4 regions of the Paucibacter sp. KCTC 42545 genome follow, and region 1 is predicted to be linked to each of the others. Evidence: predicted binding sites of a transcription regulator. Region 1 holds the regulator's gene; each other region holds the start of a gene.
The links. The regulator FNR, encoded in region 1, switches genes on or off when oxygen is low (the NO sensors DNR and NnrR bind a similar motif). The targets are predictions, from matches to a motif close to TTGATNNNNATCAA.
Positions count from the first base shown of each region.

Region 2: a site for FNR is predicted at 1,451-1,464, ahead of AT984_RS11975 (phenylacetic acid degradation protein PaaY). Genes of this name have one in related genera too.
Region 3: a site for FNR is predicted at 1,562-1,575, ahead of cobA (uroporphyrinogen-III C-methyltransferase). Genes of this name have one in related genera too.
Region 4: a site for FNR is predicted at 1,459-1,472, ahead of AT984_RS15970 (oleate hydratase). Genes of this name have one in related genera too.

Region 1 is NZ_CP013692.1:2,615,367-2,618,570, reverse strand. Features, by position in the region: gene ccoG (cytochrome c oxidase accessory protein CcoG) at 1-385, shown strand, start outside; gene AT984_RS11365 (hypothetical protein) at 437-700, shown strand; gene AT984_RS11360 (hypothetical protein) at 702-1,049, shown strand; gene fnr (fumarate/nitrate reduction transcriptional regulator Fnr) at 1,181-1,915, opposite strand; gene hemN (oxygen-independent coproporphyrinogen III oxidase) at 2,139-3,204, shown strand, end outside.
Region 2 is NZ_CP013692.1:2,747,945-2,751,148, reverse strand. Features, by position in the region: gene AT984_RS11980 (sensor histidine kinase) at 1-606, shown strand, start outside; gene AT984_RS11975 (phenylacetic acid degradation protein PaaY) at 689-1,291, opposite strand; gene AT984_RS11970 (enoyl-CoA hydratase-related protein) at 1,523-2,329, shown strand; gene paaI (hydroxyphenylacetyl-CoA thioesterase PaaI) at 2,334-2,795, shown strand; gene paaK (phenylacetate--CoA ligase PaaK) at 2,819-3,204, shown strand, end outside.
Region 3 is NZ_CP013692.1:1,850,965-1,854,168, reverse strand. Features, by position in the region: gene AT984_RS08230 (Crp/Fnr family transcriptional regulator) at 4-597, shown strand; gene cobA (uroporphyrinogen-III C-methyltransferase) at 582-1,487, opposite strand; gene AT984_RS08220 (c-type cytochrome) at 1,610-2,008, shown strand; gene AT984_RS08215 (cytochrome D1 domain-containing protein) at 2,077-3,204, shown strand, end outside.
Region 4 is NZ_CP013692.1:3,706,786-3,709,989, forward strand. Features, by position in the region: gene AT984_RS15970 (oleate hydratase) at 1-1,337, opposite strand, end outside; gene AT984_RS15975 (Crp/Fnr family transcriptional regulator) at 1,508-2,080, opposite strand; gene AT984_RS15980 (LysR family transcriptional regulator) at 2,253-3,143, opposite strand.

The DNA of each region.
Region 1 (3,204 bases):
CAGCCTCTTGTTCTTGCGCAGCCCCGTCAAACTGGATGTGGTGCGTGACCGCGGCGTGCTGTCCCGCCTGGTGGAAGACGGCTATATCGAGAACCTCTATCGCCTGCAGATCATGAATGCGACCGAGGGCGCGCAGCAGTTCAGCGTCAGCGTCAAGGGCATGGAAGGCATCGCCTTGGGTAAGCCAGTGAGCTTGGTCTTGGCGCCGGCCGAAGCGCGTTGGGTGTCGGTGGCGGTGCGTATTCCGCCGGAGTCGGCGGCGCAGGCCGGTGTCGGCGCGCATGCCATCTCGTTTGCCTTGATGGGACAGGCGGTTGACAAAGCAGGTGTGGCCAGCGGCAAGATCGAGATCAAGGAAAAATCGACCTTTGTCGTGCCGCGCTAAGCGCGAACGAATTTTTGAATAAGAAGTCCTTGCAAAGCAGGAGTTGACGCAATGAGTCAAGAAAACAAGAGCAAGACCGAGTCTTCTAGCCCCTGGTGGCGTGAGAAGTTCATGTGGCTGGTGTGGGGTGGACCGGGTCTGGTGGTGCTTGCCAGCTTTGTGACCCTGTACCTGGCCCTGCATTTCCCCGAGACGGTGCTGGACGAGTCCAAGGTGCAGACCACGTATGTGGGCAAGGCTTCCAAGGAAGCCGCTCCGGCCTCCTTGGCACCGGCCATGAAGGGCCGCAATCACGCTGCCACTGGTACGCAATAAGATGAATACCGAGCCCCGCAATCGTGTTGAGTCGGATGACGCCACCTTTGCGGTGGATCTGCCGCCACCTACGTCCAGGTTGGCACGCTGGGCGATGGCCATTGCCTGGCCGGCCTTTGTGATGGCAGGGGTGACCGAGGGTTTGGTGTTTTCGGTGGTTGACCCCAGCGATCTGACCTGGTTCGGCGGCGAGCGTATGGAACTCTCCCGCCAGGCCGTTTACACGCTCAGCTTTCTGATTTTTTGGAGCGTCATCAGCTTGGCATCCAGCATCAGCCTGATGCTGGCCACCTTGCCGGAGACGCCTGATGCACCTCAAGCCATTCACCCGCGGCGATGGCCGCAGTAGGTCGAAGTAGGCCGCTCGCTCGGGCGGCGCTCAATGCTGAATGCCTGAATGAAAGAAAGAAGGGCTGAGTACCACTCAGCCCTTCTTTTATTGTGCCGCTGGCGCGGCTCAGCAGCCGCTAAGCCTAGGGCTTAGCAGGCGCCGTTGTTCACCAGCTTTTGCAGGCCCGCTTGGTCAAGGATGCGCAAGTGGCGTTGCTTCACTTCCAGCAGGCCCTCTTCCTGGAATTTTGAGAAGGTGCGGCTGACCGTCTCCAACTTCAGGCCCAAATAGCTGCCGATTTCTTCGCGCGTCATGCGCAGCACCAAGGCAGCGGCGGAGAAGCCGCGCGCCTGCAGGCGCTGGGTCAGGTTTAGCAAGAAGGCTGCCAGGCGTTCCTCCGCCCGCATGCTGCCCAGCAAGAGCATCACGCCGTGGTCGCGCACGATTTCCCGGCTCATGATCTTGTGGAACTGGCGCTGCAAATCGGTGAACTCGCGCGACAGCTCTTCCAGTTGCTCAAAGGGAATTACGCAGACCTGGGAATCTTCGAGCGCCACGGCGTCGCAGCTGTGGCGGTCGGTGCTGATGCCGTCCAGGCCCAGCAATTCGCCCGCCATTTGAAAGCCAGTGACTTGGTCGCGGCCATCTTCCGACGAGACACAGGTTTTGAAAAAGCCGGTGCGCACCGCGTAAAGCGACTGGAACGGATCGCCGCTACGGAACAAGGTGTCGCCGCGCGACACTTGGCGGCGGGTGGCAACCAGCTCGTCCAGCTGCTCGAGGTCACCCGACGACAAGCCCACGGGTAGGCAAAGCTCGCGCAAATTGCAGCTGGAGCAGGCGACCTTGAGCGGTTCAATCTTGATAGGTACGGTGACGTTCATAGAGTGCATTATGGATGACGCATATCGCAGTGGGCAGGCGCCGTTGTCGGCATCTGTTCGGGGCAAGGCGGCGATTCGAACGTCTGATCGCCGCTTATCGGCTTCGCCAAACATGATTTAGCTCAAGCCCAATGCGCAATACATGCGATTGTTAGGGCAAAGAATGAGGCCAAACTTGATCTCGGTCAATCGCTTGTGTGGCGGGCTTGGCAATATGCGAGCCATGGTTTCTATCACCCAGCCCCAAGCCCTGTCAGGCAAAGACTCCGCCGTGAGCATCATCAACGAAGACCTGTTGCGTCGTTTCGATGTGTCCGGGCCACGCTACACCTCGTACCCGACCGCGGATCGCTTTGTTGAGGCCTTCACCGCCGAGAACTACGCGCAGGCTTTGGTGCAAAGGGCCACCGGCTCGCAGATTGGCGGCGCTGCGCCCTTGTCGATCTATGTGCACATCCCCTTCTGTGAATCGGTGTGCTACTACTGCGCCTGCAACAAGGTCATTACCAAGCATCACGACAAAGCCGCGGAGTACTTGCAAGCTTTGATCACCGAGATGGACTTGACGCTGGTCCATCTGGGTCGCGGCGCCGGGGTGTCTCAGCTGCATCTGGGTGGCGGTTCGCCGACCTTCTTCAGCGATGAAGAGTTGACGGGCTTGGTGCAGGCCTTGCGTGAGCGCTTCCGCATCGTTGCCGGAGCCGAGATGGCCATCGAGGTGGATCCGCGCACGGTCAATGTGGACCGCCTCAAGCATCTGCGCAGCCTGGGCTTCAACCGCCTGAGTTTCGGCGTGCAGGATTTTGATCCGCATGTTCAAAAGGCGGTGCATCGCCAGCAGAGCTTTGCTAGCGTCGAGGCCTTGATGACGGCGGCGCGCGAGCTGGGTTTTGAGTCCACCAATGTGGATCTGATCTACGGTCTGCCGCTGCAAACCCCCGAGTCCTTTGCTCGCACCATCGAGCAAGTGGGTGCCTTGAAGCCGGATCGCATCGCGCTTTACGGCTACGCTCATTTGCCGCAGCGCTTCAAACCGCAACGCCGTATCGACGAAGCCCAACTGCCGCCGGGTGCCGCCAAGGTGGCGATGTTGCACGGCGCGATTGAAGGCTTCATGACGCATGGCTATAGCTATATCGGCATGGACCATTTCGCCTTGGCCAATGACTCCTTGGCCGTAGCCAAGCGCCAGGGCCGCCTGCATCGCAATTTCCAGGGCTACAGCACCCAGCCGGACTGTGACCTGATTGCTTTGGGTGTGTCGGCGATCGGCCGCGTTGGCGCCAACT
Region 2 (3,204 bases), 130 kb from region 1:
GAAAAAGTGTCGCGCAGCCATCTGCAAGAGCTGAGTTTGCGGATCGAAAGAGCGGGTGACCTGGTGCTGCGCAATCTTGAACGCGCCGCTGATCTGCTGGCGAGCTTTCAGACCCTGACCAACGCGCAAGCGACCGCGGCCCCGGTGGAGCTGCTGCTGTCACAAGAGCTGGCGCAGCTGCTGGCCGCCCATTGGGCCGAATTCGATCAGCGCGGCGCCCATCATTGCCTGGAGGTTCCCGCGGGTCTTCGCGTGCGCTTGCCCAAGGGCAGCTTGGGGCAGATGGTGTCGAATTTGCTGATGAATGCCCTGAAACATGGCTGCGTTGAAGGGCGAACACTGACCGTGACCATCAAGGCCAATGCGGTGGGTGAGGATCTCCATTTGCAGGTGCGCGACGATGGTGCAGGCGTGGCACCTGATGTCCGCGCTCACATGCTGGAACCTTTTTACACCACCAAACGGGGGCAGGGCGGCACGGGGCTTGGTCTGCACCTAGTGTTCATGATGGTGCAAAAGATTGGCGGCCAGCTCAGCCTGGGCGGTGCACCCGGCAGCGGCTTGGTTGTGGACATCGTTCTGCCGCACTGCGTGCTCGGGGTTTGAGGGCGGCTTGATGCAGGCAGGCGGCGCACATCAGGTGCCGCCAATGCGGACGCCCGATGCCTCGACGCTGTCCCTGCCTCGCTCAAGCCCGCTTGTTCGCAATCAAGGTCTTTGGCCCCGCCACCTTCAGTTGCGGCCGGTTCTCCTCTTCAGCTGTCAGCGGCTGCACCTCCACCAGCGCGGCGTGGCAACGCAGGGTCAGGTCTTGATAGGTCTGGGTGCCATGCAATTTCCATTTGATCTCGTCCTCGCTCAAGGCGCGCATGACCTTGGCGGGCAAGCCGGCGATCAGTGATTTTTCGGGCAGCTTGAGGCCGGCGCGCACAAAAGCGCAGGCCGCGACGATGCTGTAGGCGCCGACCTCGGCCTCGTCCATCACCACCGCGTTCATGCCCACCAGCGCGTCATGCCGCACGGTGCAGCCATGCAGCACGGCGCCGTGGCCGATATGGCCATTGGTCTCCACCAGGGTGACGGAATCGGGGAAGCCGTGGACCACACAGCTGTCTTGCACATTCACGCCCGCTTCCAACACGATGCGGCCGAAGTCGGCGCGCAGGCTGGCGCAGGGGCCGATATAGCAGCCCGGGCCGATATGCACGTCGCCAATCAAAACTGCGCTGGGGTGAACGTAGGCACTGGGGTGAACGACGGGGATGACGCCGTCGATGGCATAGCTGGGCATGGTGTTTGAGCTCTCGGGTTTGAAGCAGCTGAGTGGGCGAAAGGGCTTTTGGCGCGAGCGGGCTGGGCGGTCTAGGGTTAGTACTGCCTTGCTGCGCTTGCGTTAAATCAATGCACAGCCTACGATCTACCGACCGGTCGGTCAAGAATGTTTGTTTGGTCGACTTTTGTCAAATTGCAGTGCCGGGGCCCGAGGTAGGCCCAGCCACTGTGCCGCAATTCAGGGCCACGCATGCAGCTAGAACCGCAGTATTTGAGCAGCCAGGACGGCGCCGTGTTGACGCTCACGCTGAACCGTCCGCAGGCGCTCAATGCCTTCACCTCGGTCTTGCTGGCTCAGCTGCGCGAGGCGCTGGATGCCGCGGCCGAGGATGCCTCGGTGCGCTGTGTGGTGATCACCGGCGCGGGCCGCGCCTTCTGCGCCGGCCAGGATTTGTCTGACCCCTACGTCAAGCCCAGCGATGACCCGGCCGACGCGCCCAAGGACATCGGCCAGTTGCTGGACGGCTTTTACGTGCCCCTGGCGCTGCGCGTGCGCAGCATGCCGGTGCCGGTGATTGCGGCCGTCAATGGGGTGGCTGCTGGGGCGGGCGCTAATTTGGCTTTGGGCTGTGATCTGGTCTTGGCCGGCCAGTCGGCCAGCTTTATTCAAGCCTTTGCCAAGATCGGTCTGATTCCCGACTGCGGAGGCACTTGGCTGCTGCCGCGCTTGGTGGGCCGCGCGCGCGCGCTGCAGTTGGCCTTGCTGGGCGAGAAGCTGCCGGCAGCCGAGGCGCAAGCCATGGGCCTGATCTACCAAGTGGTGGCCGACGAAGACTTGGCCGCCACCGCCCAAGCCCTGGCGCAGCGCCTGAGCCAAAGCCCGGTGCGCGCGATGGCGCAGACCCGCCGCTTGTTTGACCAGGCCGGTTTGCTGGACTTTGACGAAGCGCTCAAGCAAGAGGGGCTGACGCAAAGCCAGCTTGGCTTTGGCGACGACTATCAAGAAGGCGTCAATGCCTTCTTGCTAAAGCGCAAGCCCGTGTTCAAGGATCGCTGACACCATGAATGCACAAGAAATCGCCGAAGCGGTGCGGGATGGCATGTTTGCCAACGACCGCGCGTCCAAGGGTTTGGGCATGGAGATTCTGGCCATCGCCCCCGGCGCCGCCACCCTGGTCATGACGATCAAAGAGTCCATGCTCAATGGCTTTGACATCTGCCATGGCGGCTTCATCACCACATTGGCCGACTCGGCCTTTGCCTTCGCCTGCAACTCCTACAACGAGTTGACGGTGGCCTCGGGCTTTGCCATCGACATCGTGGCACCGGCTCGTCTGGGCGACCGGCTCAAAGCCGTGGCCCACGAGGTGTCGCTGGCCGGTCGCACCGGCGTTTACGACATCACCATCACCAACCAGAACGACGAGCTGATCGCGGTGTTCCGTGGCAAGTCTTACCGCATCAAGGGCAAGCCCGTGGTGCTCTTGCCCATGCCCACGGATGCCGCCGCTTCCGCTGACTGACTGACTCAGGACGAGCTTTTGATATGAGCGCAAGAATTCCCGCCCCGGGCGAGTTGGACCCGATCGAAACCGCCAGCCGCGACGAGTTGCAAGCCCTGCAACTGCAGCGCCTGCGCTGGAGCTTGGCCCATGCTTACGACAATGTGCCGCATTACAAGGCTGCTTTTGATGCGGCCGGCGTGCACCCCAGCGACCTCAAGACGCTGGCGGACCTGAGCCGCTTCCCCTTCACCACCAAGCACGATCTGCGCGACAACTACCCCTTCGGCCTGTTCGCCGTGCCGCAGAACCAGGTCGCGCGCATTCACGCCTCCTCGGGCACCACCGGCAAGCCGACCGTGGTGGGCTATACCGCCAAGGACATCGACACCTGGGCCGGCCTGGTGGCGCGCTCCATCCGCGCCGCTGG
Region 3 (3,204 bases), 760 kb from region 1:
TTGGTGCGTGTTCCCCGCTGCCGCAATCTGTTCAGCGCCGGGGACATCTGTGACAGCCTGCACATCGTCATCACCGGCCGCATCAAAGTCTTCGCCCTGGCCGCCAATGGCAGCGAAAAGGTGCTGGAGCTGATCGGCCCGGGCCAAAGCCTGGGGGAGTCCGCCATCTTCAATGACCAGCGCCACGGCTTCAGCGCGCTGTCACTCAGTGATTCGCTCTTGCTGCGCATTCCGAAGGCCGCCTTGGTCGCGCAGATTGGCCGGGACCCCAATTTCTCGCTGCGCTTATTGGCCCAGGCCTCACAGCGCATCCAGAATTTGCTGCATGACGTGGAAAGCTATTGCCTGCACAGTGGTCTGCAAAGAGTGGTGGGCTTCTTACTGAAGGGGCAATCAGACGAGAGCTGCGCACCGGCCCGGCCCCATACCGTGTCGCTGCCGGTCAGCAAGGCCACGATCGCCTCGCGCCTGAGCCTGACGCCAGAGTACTTCTCCCGAGTGCTACGGGAGTTAGAGGACGAAGGCTTGATTCAAATCTCGCGGCGCGACATCCATATCTTGCAGCCCCGCGAGTTGGCCAGCTACACCTTGCAGTGACGCTCCAGCGAGCCGGTTGTAACCATTGCGGCGGCTTGCTTCAGCCCCGAGGGCTGCTGGGCATCGGCTTGGCGCATCGCCGGGCTGAGCCGCTCATGCATGGCGGTCACCTCGCCAATCATCAGCAGAGTAGGGGACTTCAGGGCGTGGCTGCGGGCCAACTCCGGCAACTCAGCCAAGCTGCCGCGGATGCAGCGCTGCTTCGGCAGGCTGGCGTTCTCAACCAGCGCGGCCGGGGTATCGGCAGGCAAGCCATGCAGAATCAGTTGGCGGCTGATCAGGGGCAGGCTGTTCAGCCCCATATAAATCACCACGGTTTGGTGAGGCCGGGCCAGCATGGGCCAGTCCAGCGGCAGGGCCTCTGAGTCGGCATCATCTGTGTCCTTGGCGGCGCGAAGATGACCGGTGGCATAGATCAGGGTGCCGGCATGTGAGCGGTGCGTCAGCGGAATGCCCGCCGCAGCGCCGGCCGCTTGTGCGGCGCTGATGCCGGGCACGGTTTCAAACTGAATGCCTGCCGCAGCCAGGGCCTCAGCCTCTTCGCCACCGCGCCCGAAGATATAGGGGTCCCCCCCTTTGAGGCGCAGCACGCGGCGCCCGCCGCGTACCAGCTTGATCATCAGTTCAATGATGCCTTCCTGGCTCAGGGCGTGAAGGCCGCACTTCTTGCCGACGAAGATCGTCTCCGCCGCGGGATTGACCAGGGCCATCACCTCCGCCGACACCAAATTGTCGTAGAGCACCAGCTCCGCCTCAGCCAGCGCGCGCGCGGCTTTGAGCGTCAATAGTTCGGGGTCGCCGGGGCCGGCGCCGACCAGGGTCACTTGTGCCCAAGTCGGGCTGTTGCGGCTGGAGCGAGAGAGGTGGCGGGGCTCGATACGTGGATTCATTTTTGGGGCTCCGGCGCTGACACCTTGTTTGTGGTGCATGGCCTGATTGTGGTGAGCGTGGCTTCTCTTCGTCCTTGATGCAGTTCAAGGACAGTTGATGCCTCGCAGGGGAGCATGGCGCCATGTTGAATCGCAACGTTCTGCTGCTGCTAACTGTGTTGCTCTACGGGCTGTCTGGGTCCGTCGTGGAGGCTCAGCCCGCGCCGTCGAGCCCCGTGCTTGCCGACATCCAACCCAGCCCGGCCCGCCAGCAAGAGCTACGGCGCATGCTTGCGCACGACTGCGGCTCCTGCCACGGCCTGCGCTTGACCGGCGGCCTGGGGCCAGCCATTCACGCTGAGGCCGTGCAGCAAATGCCGCAAGCGGCGATTGCCGCCACGATTTACCACGGCCGGCCGGGCACACCCATGCCTGCCTGGAAAAGCATGATCACTGCCGCAGAAGCGGACTGGCTGGCGGCCTATATGCAGCGGCCCCCAGCGCCAAAACAGGAACTTGCTACGCAAGAGCACAGGCCATGAACTTCGTCTCCATTTCCTCATTCATGTCTGTCCATCGCGTCCGTCGTTTCAAACGCGCAGGCGCACGCATGCTTGCCTTGCTCAGCCTGTGCGTCCCGCTGGTCGCCTGTGTCGCCACGCCACCGGCGTCACCGCTGCCACCCTTGTCGGTGGGCACCGGGGATCTCGGCCTGGTGGTTGAACGCGCCAGTGGCAGCTTGCAGGTGGTCAACACCAGCCGCCGTGAGGTGCTGGGGGCGATCAAGGGGCTGGGCGACTTGTCGCATGCTTCCCTGGTCTACTCCCGCGACGGCGCCTACGCCTTTGTTTTTGGACGCGATGGCGCGCTCAGCAAAGTGCATCTGCCCAGCCGCAGCCTGGTGGACCGGATTCAGCAAAGCGGCAATTCGATTGGCGGCGCCATCTCGCAAGACGGCAGCCTGGTGGCCGCGCAGAACTATCAGCCGGGCGGCATCCGGGTGTTTGACAGCCAGACGCTGCGCCTGGTGGCAGATATACCGGCGGAGTACGAGCCTGGCAAGCTGTCCCGCGTAGTGGGCTTGGTTGAGCTGCCGGGCCAGCGTTTCATGTACGCCTTGTTCGATGCCAATGAGATCTGGATCGCCGATCTCTCCGGCGTGGCCGCAGGCCAAGCGCCGCAGTTGCAGAAGTTCAAGAACGTTGGTCGGCAGCCCTATGACGCCCTCATCACACCGGATGGCCGCTACTACATCGCCGGCCTCTTCGGGGAAGACGGGTTGGTCAAGATCGACCTTTGGGCCGCGCAGCCCAAGGCCGAGCGAATCTTGGCCGGCTATGGCCGTGGCCAGGAGCCATTGCCGGTCTTCAAGATGCCGCACTTGCGCGGCTGGGCCATTGCCGGCCGGCAGGCCTATCTGCCCGCCATCGGCCGGCATGAGGTGCTGGTGGTGGACATTGACAGCTGGCAGGAGTTGGGCCGTATCCCGGTGGCCGGCCAGCCGGTCTTCGTGATGGCCCGGCCGGACGGGCGCCAAGTCTGGGTGAACTTCGCGGTGCCTGACTACAACCAGGTCCAGGTGATTGATACGCAGAGCCGGCAGGTCATTCAAACCCTCAGCCCCGGCAAGGCGGTGCTGCATATGGAGTTCACTCCTCGCGGTGAGTCGGTCTGGATTTCGACCCGTGACGATAACGCCGTCAACGTGCTGGACACCCGCAGCTTCGCGCGCCAAGCC
Region 4 (3,204 bases), 1.1 Mb from region 1:
GGCATGTGGCAAGGGATGCAATTGGCTTGCGCCACGGCGTCCAAGTCGAAGCGCAGATGTCCGCAAAGCTCGCGCAATATCTCTTCACCCGTGCACTCGGCCATGGGCTTGGCCACAAAGTTGCCGACGCGATCGGGGAACAAGGCATAGCCCCAGAACACCTGCACATCGGCCGGCTGGTTGGCAAAGTGCGGCTGATGCGCCAGCACGATGGACATCAACCAGTTCGAGTCCTTGAAGGTCACCAAGCCACCTGTCCCCGGCTCATTGCCGCTGAAGGCGCGCATCTTGTCGAAGAACACCGTGTCCTTGAGGGTGACGGTGAAAGAATTCCACATCGACTCGGCAATGCTGCTGTTGAAGGCGGCGGGGTTGCCAAACTCGGGGCGGCCTTGGGCCAGCTTCTCCCACAAGGTCCAGCCGCCGCTATCGCGCTTAGTCAAGGCGGGCGGCGCGCTGTGCATGGAACCCAGGCTGGACGCATCGGTCATGGAGGCGTTCTGGAAGAAGACCAGATCATCGGCACCCACCTCGACGCGTTCAATGGCGCCCGCGCGCTTCAGCTGAATGGCAGTCACTACGAACTTGCCACCCGCTTCGCGGTGCTCCAGGTCGGTCGCCTTGGCGTCCATCACGAACTGCACACCCTGGGCTTGCAACCAAGCTTGCAGCGGGCGCACAAAAGAGTCGTACTGGTTATAGACGGTGCGCTTGACGCCGCCCAAGGTCTCGATGCGCGAGAACTCCAGCATGAAGCGGTGCAGATAACGCTTGAATTCCACGGCGCTGTGCCAGGGCTGGAAGGCGAAGGTGGTGGCCCACATGAACCAAAACTCGGTCTCGAAGAAAGCGGGCGAGAGCCAGTCGGTGATGGTGGAGGTGCCCAGCTCTTCTTCGCTGGCATTGCTCAGGCGCAACAACTCCACCCGGTCGTGCATAGAGAAGCCCATGGACTCGACTGGCATCTTGGCACGCTGACGATTGACCAGGCGCGCCATCGAATGCGCCTTGTACTTCTCATTGAAGGCCAGGGTTTCGTCAAACACGCTTTGGCCGGCATGCTCCAGCGAAGGGATGGTCTTGAACAGGTCCCAGGTGCACTCGTAGTTGTCGGTGGTCAGCATGCGGCCGCCACGCAGCGAGTAGCCGCGCTCGGCGTCACCGGCGCCGTCCAGGCTGCCGCCCATCAGCGGGGAGGCTTCAAAAATGGTGATGTTGGCGCCAGGCACTTTGGCGTCCCGGATCATGAAGGCCGCGGCGGCCATGGAGCCGATGCCGCCGCCCAGCAAATAGGCTTTGACTGAGGAGGGAGCGCGATTGGATGCAGAGGTCAGCATGGTGGGGTCGATTGGTCAGCGAAGAAGCCGCAAAACTCGGCGAAAGCCCAGTTCACGCAATTCGAAGCATTGCGAAACTGGGAAAGTGCCGTCAGCTTCGTCGCTGCGAGCCGCGCTTCAAATGATCCAAATCAATCGGCCAATTTCACATGCGCCGCACTTGCGCTAGATCAAGCCCGCAGGCGCTTGCGGATCCGGCTCAAGGCCTCGGGGGTAACGCCCAAATAGTGCGCAATATCGCGCTGCTGGATGCGCTCCGCCAAGGCGGGATAGCTGTTCAAAAAGGACTGATAGCGCTCCTCAGGGCGCATGGTCAGCAGTTGGCGCTCGCGCTGCTCCTTGCGCACGATGTGCCGCTCCAGCAATTGCAAGACCGCCCCTTGCCAGCTGGCGTGGCGCCCCATCAGCTCGCGCAGGTCGACGTAGCGAATCTGCTCGACTTGGCAAGACTCCAGCGCAATCGCTGAGTAGTCGGTCTTCTGGCCGGCCACCAGCACGTTCGGGCAGGCAAAGAAGTCGCCTTCGCCGATAAAGGACTTGATCCACTCCTCGCCCTGCTCATTGAAATAGCTGAGCTTGACCATGCCGTGGCGGATCACATAGACAAAAGGCTGCCACTCACCTTCGGCAAAGATATCGGCGCCCTTGCTGAAGTGCACCAGTCGATAGGAGGGCTCCAATTGCCCCCAGTCTGGCAGCGGGGCGCCTGAGGCTTGTTCAAAAAGTAGTCGGGTCTGATGCATGAAACGATGAAAACGAACGCAAGCGCCGGCCGTCCCTGGTGGCCGGCGCTTGCACTCGCACCAGCCATCCGCGCCGTTTGTTTTTTGCTCTCCAGCGCGCAGTATCGCCGCAGGCTGGTGCCCGGGCCTTCGCCACAGCGGCCGCGCTCCGAGCCAGCCTCGCGCCAGGCACTCAGCCCTCAGGCATTCGATCCATCAAATGCTCAAGCGCCTCGATGCGGTGCCGGTGCGGCGTGGTGATGGCGTAAAAGCGCTCTTGCAAGGCGCTTGACTGCGCGACGGGGACCAAGGTCCCGGCTCGCAACTCATCTTGAACCACCACTTGCGGCAGCACGGTCAACCAGCCGCTGTCACGCGCAATCAAACGCAGCATGGCCATATCGTCCACTTCGGCCCGCAGCCGAGGCGTTACACCCGCCGAAGCGCACAGCGCATCGAACTGCGCCCGCAGCGCGTGGCGTGGCCCGGGCAAGGCGATATCCAGACCGTCCAGATCCTCGGGCATACGCAGGCTTTGCGCTTGCCAGCGGCTCGCCGGGCCGACCAAGGAGATTGCCTGGCTGCCCAGGAAGCGGCAATGCAGCGGCCGCGACGGATCGGCGGGCACGGTTTCGTTGGCCAGCACCACATCCAGCTGATGCTGCAACAGCCGCGCGATCAAGCCCTCCAGCAGCCCGGACTCCAGGGTCAAGACCACCGTGGGGTCCGCCAGCAAAGGCCGAATCCAGTTCTCCTGATAGTTGCGCGACAAGGTGGCCACACTGCCGACCCGCAAACGCGTGATGCCGGCCATGCGGCCCTGCAGCCGGCCCAGCATTTCCTGGCCGAGACCAAAGATGTTCTCCGCATACGCGAGCACCAATTGGCCGGTGTCCGTCAGCGTTAGGCGGCGCCCCTCGCGGGCAAACAAGTCTTCGCCGAGGCGCTCTTCCAACTGCCGAATCTGCGAGGACACCGCCGATTGCGAGGTGTGCAGCTCTTCGGCGGCGCGCGTCAGATGCCCCAGCTTGGCGACCCGCCAAAAGTAGAACAAGTGATGAAAGTTCAGCTGATCGAGTTGCATTGTTCTGTTTTTAGTATTGTTTTATGCTTTTCAATGTATTTTACAGAACATACTCCAATCC